Regions from separate parts of the Ancylobacter sp. VNQ12 genome, predicted to be linked through region 3. Evidence: predicted binding sites of a transcription regulator. Region 3 holds the regulator's gene; each other region holds the start of a gene.
The links. Region 3 encodes HrcA, which represses chaperone genes, less so after heat shock. Its sites were predicted from a motif close to GTTAGCACTCNCNNNNNGNGAGTGCTAAC; they were not measured.
Positions count from the first base shown of each region.

Region 1: a site for HrcA is predicted at 1,474-1,502, ahead of groES (co-chaperone GroES). Genes of this name have one in related genera too.
Region 2: a site for HrcA is predicted at 1,348-1,376, ahead of groES (co-chaperone GroES). Genes of this name have one in related genera too.

Region 1 is NZ_JBMSDU010000033.1:12,518-14,785, reverse strand. It holds gene groL (chaperonin GroEL) at 1-975, opposite strand, end outside; gene groES (co-chaperone GroES) at 1,026-1,340, opposite strand; gene ACO2RV_RS23850 (usg protein) at 1,639-1,947, shown strand; gene ACO2RV_RS23845 (exopolysaccharide biosynthesis protein) at 2,094-2,268, shown strand, end outside.
Region 2 is NZ_JBMSDU010000001.1:355,471-357,738, reverse strand. It holds gene groL (chaperonin GroEL) at 1-938, opposite strand, end outside; gene groES (co-chaperone GroES) at 986-1,282, opposite strand; gene ACO2RV_RS01600 (phasin) at 1,558-2,046, opposite strand.
Region 3 is NZ_JBMSDU010000002.1:484,971-487,238, reverse strand. It holds gene grpE (nucleotide exchange factor GrpE) at 1-307, opposite strand, end outside; gene hrcA (heat-inducible transcriptional repressor HrcA) at 387-1,487, opposite strand; gene rph (ribonuclease PH) at 1,656-2,268, shown strand, end outside.

The sequences.
Region 1 (2,268 bases), on a different contig from region 3:
GATCACCACCTTCTTGGCGCGGCCGAGCATGTTGAGCGTCACGGTGTCGAGCTTGATGCCGAGATCATCGGAGATGGCGGTGCCGCCGGTGAGGATGGCGATGTCCTGCAGCATGGCCTTGCGGCGGTCGCCGAAGCCGGGAGCCTTCACCGCCGCGACCTTCAGGCCGCCGCGCAGCTTGTTGACGACGAGCGTGGCCAGAGCCTCGCCCTCGATGTCCTCGGCGATGATGAGCAGCGGCTTGGAGGTCTGCACCACGGCTTCGAGAACCGGGAGGAGCTCCTGCAGGCCGGAGAGCTTCTTCTCGTGGATGAGGATGTAGGGGTCCTCGAACTCCACGCGCATCTTCTCGGCGTTGGTGATGAAATACGGCGAGAGGTAGCCGCGGTCGAACTGCATGCCCTCGACGACGTCGAGCTCGGTCTCGGCGGTCTTGGCTTCCTCGACGGTGATGACACCCTCGTTGCCGACCTTCTGCATCGCCTCGGCGAGGTACTTGCCGATGTCGGAGTCGCCATTGGCGGAAATGGTGCCGACCTGGGCGATCTCGCTGTTGGAGGTCACCTTCTTGGCGTTCTTCTTGAGGTCCGCCACGATGGCCTCGACCGCGAGGTCGATGCCGCGCTTCAGGTCCATCGGGTTCATGCCGGCGGCGACCGACTTGGCGCCTTCACGCACGATCGCCTGGGCGAGCACGGTGGCGGTGGTGGTGCCGTCGCCGGCGAGGTCGTTGGACTTCGAGGCCACTTCGCGCACCATCTGGGCGCCCATGTTCTCGAACTTGTCCTCGAGCTCGATCTCCTTGGCGACGGTGACGCCGTCCTTGGTGATGCGCGGGGCGCCGAACGACTTCTCGATCACGACGTTGCGGCCCTTGGGGCCGAGCGTGACCTTCACCGCATTGGCGAGGATGTCGACGCCGCGCAGCATCTTGTCGCGTGCGTCGACGGAAAACTTGACTTCTTTGGCAGACATTTATGTGAACTCCGGTGAAGCGTTGCGACTTGCGTCGAGCAATGGCTGCGTCAGGCGGCCTTCTTGGCCGAGGCGGTGACGTCGAGCACGCCGAGGATGTCGGCTTCCTTCATGATCAGGTAGTCGACGCCATCGAGCTTGACCTCGGTGCCCGACCACTTGCCGAACAGCACCCGGTCGCCCGCCTTCACGTCGAGGGGGACGAGCTTGCCGGCCTCGTCGCGGCCACCCGGCCCGACGGCGACGACTTCGCCCTGTGAAGGCTTTTCCTTGGCGGTATCGGGAATGATGATGCCGCCCGCGGTCTTCTCTTCCGCTTCGATACGCTTGACCACGACACGGTCATGCAGGGGACGGAACTTCATCGGTTCTCTCTCCAGAAATCGTGGATGATCATCTGATCGGCGGCACGCCGGACTGACCTGCGCCATCCGGCCGTACTGCCGGGCTGACATCTAGGAGGCAGCGGAACCGCGCGCAAGGGCATGCGCCGAAAAATCTGGCAGTCCGGATGCGAGAGTGCCAACGCGGCGAAGGGGAAATTGTCAGCACTCTGCCATATATGCTGCTAGATCATTGATTTTGAAAGAGAAATGATATTTTTCTCTTGTCTACGGCGACAAGCCTCCGCACACTCGGAACTCTCGCGAAAGGAGGTTCCGCATGGCATCTCATGAGTCGCCGCCCGGTGTTACGTCGCGCAAGGCGTCGTCGGATTTCGTCCAGCAACTCGCCGGTTACGGATTGACGACCGCCCAGATCCTCTACCGCATGCCGGACCATCAGGGCCTGCTGCAAACCTTTCTCTGGCAGCATTACGATCTCTACCCCCATTTCCCGGAGCTGAACCGCTTCCTGGCCTTCTGGAAGCGGGAACTGGAGGGGCCGCTGCACTCGGTGGTGGTGGCGCATTCCCGGCTGATCCGCCCGGCGGAGCTGCGCAGCGTGGATGGTCTCTTCCTGCTGAACTGAGCGGGCCGGTCCGCGCAACGACGTGGCTTTTCGGCACCAGCCCTCTCTCGGCCCTCTCCTTGCCGCTTTCACCGTGCTATGAGGGCGGCCGTGCGGAAGCCGTCGTGGTGTTCCGGCAAGGTTTGAAGGCAGTCGGGACGTCGTCAGTGGACCATCGCTCTCCCCGCACGTCGGAGCTGCTCTCCGCGATCGTCACCGCGCATTCGGCGGAGCGCATCGGCGTGGGCGAAGTCGTGCATGCGCTGCGCAACCGCGCCTTCGGCCTGTCCATCCTGCTGCTCGGCCTGCCGAACTGCCTGCCCATGCCGCCGGGCATACCGG
Region 2 (2,268 bases), on a different contig from region 3:
TTCACGCTCTCGAGCTTGATGCCGAGCTCTTCCGAGATGACCTGGCCGCCGGTGAGGATGGCGATGTCCTCGAGCATGGCCTTGCGGCGGTCGCCGAAGCCGGGGGCCTTCACCGCCGCGACCTTCAGGCCGCCGCGCAGCTTATTGACGACGAGCGTGGCCAGAGCCTCGCCCTCGACGTCCTCGGCGACGATGACGAGCGGCTTGCCCGACTGCACCACGGCTTCGAGAACCGGCAGGATGGGCTGCAGGCCGGAGAGCTTCTTGTCGAAAATGAGCAGGTAGGGATCTTCAAGATCCACCGTCATCTTCTCGGCGTTGGTGACGAAATACGGCGAGAGGTAGCCGCGGTCGAACTGCATGCCCTCGACGACGTCGAGCTCGGTCTCGGCGGTCTTGGCTTCCTCGACGGTGATGACACCCTCGTTGCCGACCTTCTGCATCGCGCCGGCGATCATCTCGCCGATCGACGCGTCGCCATTGGCGGAAATGGTGCCGACCTGCGCCACTTCGTCGGTGTTCTTCACCTTCTTGGAGCGCTTCTGGATGTCCTTGATGGCCTCGCCGGCGGCGAGGTCGATGCCGCGCTTCAGGTCCATCGGATTCATGCCGGCGGCCACGGCCTTGACGCCTTCACGGACGATCGCCTGGGCCAGCACGGTGGCGGTGGTGGTGCCGTCGCCGGCGAGGTCATTGGTCTTCGAGGCCACTTCGCGCACCATCTGGGCGCCCATGTTCTCGAACTTGTCCTCGAGCTCGATCTCCTTGGCGACGGTGACGCCGTCCTTGGTGATGCGGGGAGCGCCGAAGCTCTTGTCGATCACGACGTTGCGGCCCTTGGGGCCGAGCGTGACCTTGACGGCATTGGCGAGAATGTCGACGCCGCGCAGCATCTTGTCGCGCGCGTCGCTCCCGAATTTTACTTCTTTAGCAGCCATGAGGCCTACTCCTGAATGGGGGTTGCGTCCGGTCTATCGGGTCGGCTTCAGCCGACGATGCCCAGGACGTCGGATTCCTTCATGATCAGCAGGTCCTGACCGTCGATCTTGACCTCGGTGCCCGACCACTTGCCGAACAGCACCTTGTCGCCGGCCTTGACGTCGAGCGGGACGAGCTTGCCGGCCTCGTCGCGGGCGCCGGGACCGGCGGCGACGACTTCGCCCTGCGAGGGCTTTTCCTTGGCGGAATCGGGGATGATGATGCCGCCAGCGGTCTTCTCTTCGGCGTCGAGGCGCTTCACCACGATACGATCGTGCAGGGGACGAAACTTCAGCTTGGCCATCTACGGCTCCTCGGGCTCTTCCGGTCTCGCGCCGACATGGCGCATGAACTTGGGTTCCGGATAATGCTAGCACTCTTATGTGACGAGTGCCAAAAGGCGCAGCGGAAATAGGCAGCGGGCTGATGAGTGTCAAGCGGCGTGCGGACGGGAAAAAACACCGGCTCGCGGGCAAAACCAAGGCATGCGGCAGGGCACGCGCGCCGCGGCGGGGATAGGCGCGCACGAAAAAGCCCGGCCTGCAGAACAGGCCGGGCTTTGCAAAGCTCGAAGACGGATCAGGACGCCTTCTTGATGGTCTTCTCCACCGAGGCCTTGATCGGCTCGGCGGTTTCGGTGGCGACCTTCTGGGCCAGGACCGACAGTTCCTTGGTCTGGGCGGACAGCACGTCGAACTGCTTGCGCAGGTGGCCGGTCGAAATCTCGACGGCTTCCGACACGCTCTTGGCGCCGAACAGCGCGCCGACGAAGTCGAAGGCGGCGTTCACATTGGTGCGCAGCGACTCGAGAGCGACCGCATTATACTCGGCGACGCCCTTCGACGCCGTGGAATAGGTATCCTCGAGCAGGTCGGTGGTCTCTTCGGCACTGACCTTGATCTTCTCATACGCCTCACGCGCGCTCTGGACGCTCTTCTCCGCCAGTTCGCGCACGGCCGCCGGAACTTCCAGCGTGCTCAGGTCGATCTTCGGCATGGACGCCTCGAAAGCAGCGGTGGCAGCCTTGGCGGCCTTCTTCGGCGACGGGGTGGTGGCCTCAGCAACCATGGGTTTTCTCCTCGCATTCGCGGGTCAGGACCAGAAAGGCGTGGGCCGCATCCGCGCATGTGCGGCCACACCCTGACTTGGCAGACGCGGCTTCGAAGAGCCCTCCCAAGTCACATACGTCATCGCGTACGTCTTTTCGTACGCCGTATTTGTGCAATGCAATATCATATTGCAATGCACAATCAACCCGAGGCGACGAATTTTTTTGACGCTTGGACTCAG
Region 3 (2,268 bases):
CGCGCGCCTCGGCATCGATGGCGGCGAGCGCGCGCTCGAAATCGTCGGCCACGGTCAGCACGTCGCGGGCGAAGCCGGTGATGCCGTAGAGCTTGGCGTCGGCGACTTCACGCTCGGCACGGCGGCGGACATTGTCGGCCTCCGCGAAGGCGCGCAGGAACTTGTCCTTCAGGCTCGCGACCTCGGCCTCGAGGCGCTCCTTCTCGGCCGCGAACAGGGCGGCGATGTCCTCCGGCGCGGCCGCGCTGCCCTCGGGGGCGACCGAAACGTCGGGCTGTTCCGCCGGGTTGCGGGTGTCTTCGCTCATAGGTACCTCGTCGGGAATGGATTATCCGCGCGGCAATGTCGTGCGGACGCCCGCCATATCGGGTCGCGGGCGAGAAAAATCAAGCTGCGTCAATCCCCGGACCCGCGAGAACCCGGCTCACGACGCGCGCGGTGAAGTCCACCATCGGCACGATGCGGGCATAGTTCAGCCGCGTCGGCCCGATCACGCCGAGCACGCCGACCACCCGTCCCTGCCCGTCGCGATAGGGCGCGACGATGGTGGAGGAGCCCGACAGCGAGAACAGCTTGTTCTCCGAGCCGATGAAGATGCGCAGCCCCTGCGCCTCCTCGGCGCGGCCGAGCAGGTCGACCACTTCCTGCTTGGATTCGAGGTCGTCGAACAGCAGGCGGATGCGCTCCAGATCCTCGATGGCCCGGAGATCGTGCAGCAGCCGGGTCTGGCCGCGCACGATCAGCCGCCGCTCGGCCTTGTCGCCGCCCGACCAGCTGGCAAGTCCGGTTTCCACCACGCGGGCGGTGATCTCGTCGAGCTCCGCGCGGCGCTCGGCCAGCGCGCGCTCGACCTCGAGCCGGACCTCGGCAAGGGTGCGCCCGCGGGTGCGGGCGTTGAGGAAGTTGGTCGCCTCGACCAGCGCGGAGGCCGGCAGCCCGATCGGCAGCGGCACCAGTCGGTTCTCCACCTCGCCATCCTCGGAGACGAGGATCAGCAGTGCCCGCGTCGGGTCGAGCGGCACGAATTCGATATGCTTGAGCCGGCCGTCGCTCTTGGCGGTGGTCACCACGCCGGCGCCGCGGGTGAGTCCGGAGAGCATGTTGGTGGCTTCCGCCAGCACGCCCTCGACCGTCTGCGCCTTGGCGGCGGCGCGCACCTGTGTCTCGATCGAGTTGCGCTCCTCCTCCGAGACGTCGCCGATCTCCAGGAGCGCGTCGACGAAGAAGCGCAGGCCACGCTCGGTGGGCAGCCGCCCGGCGCTGGTGTGCGGCGCGAAGATCAGCCCGGCCGCTTCCAGGTCCGCCATCACGTTGCGCACCGAGGCGGGCGACAGCGTCATGGGGATGAGGCGCGAGATGTTGCGCGAGCCCGCCGGCTCGCCGGTCGCCAGATAGGTCTCGACGATCTGGCGGAAGATTTCGCGCGAGCGCTCGTCCAGCCGGGCGAGCTGCGGGGCGGTGGCGGAGAGCAGGGGATCAAGAGCCATAGCCGAACCTATCACGTCAGCGGTGCCATTTCGGTGCGTGGCACACCACATATTTCGGCAATCGTATCGGTGGTTCAAGCGAGGGGGTGGCGACGCCCGCGAACGCGGCGTTGCGCCCGACCCTCGCCCCCCTTACAAGGGCCGCCACAGGTCAAGGAGAACCCCCGCATGCGCCCTTCCCGCCGCTCTTCCGACGAGATGCGAGCCGTCAGCTTCGAGCGTGGCGTGCTGCGGCATGCCGAGGGCTCCTGCCTCGTCAAGTTCGGCGAGACCCATGTGCTCGTCGCCGCCACGCTGGAAGAGCGTCTGCCGCCCTGGCTGAAGGGGCAGGGGCGCGGCTGGGTCACCGCCGAATACGGCATGCTGCCGCGCGCCACCCATGAGCGCACCCGCCGCGAGGTGACGGCCGGCAAGCCTTCCGGCCGCACCCAGGAAATCCAGCGCCTCATCGGCCGCTCGCTGCGCGCGGTGGTCGATCTGGAAAAGCTCGGCGAGCGCCAGATCACCGTGGACTGCGATGTGATCCAGGCCGATGGCGGCACCCGCACCGCCTCGGTCACCGGTGCCTGGGTGGCGCTGCATGACTGCCTGTCCTGGATGAAGTCGCGCGGCATGATCCCGACGATCCCGCTGCGCGATCACCTCGCCGCCGTCTCCTGCGGCATCGTCGAAGGTGAGCCGCGGCTCGACCTCGATTACGCCGAGGATTCGCAGGCCGAGACCGACTGCAATTTCGTGATGACCGGCGCCGGTGGCTTCGTCGAGCTTCAGGGCACGGCGG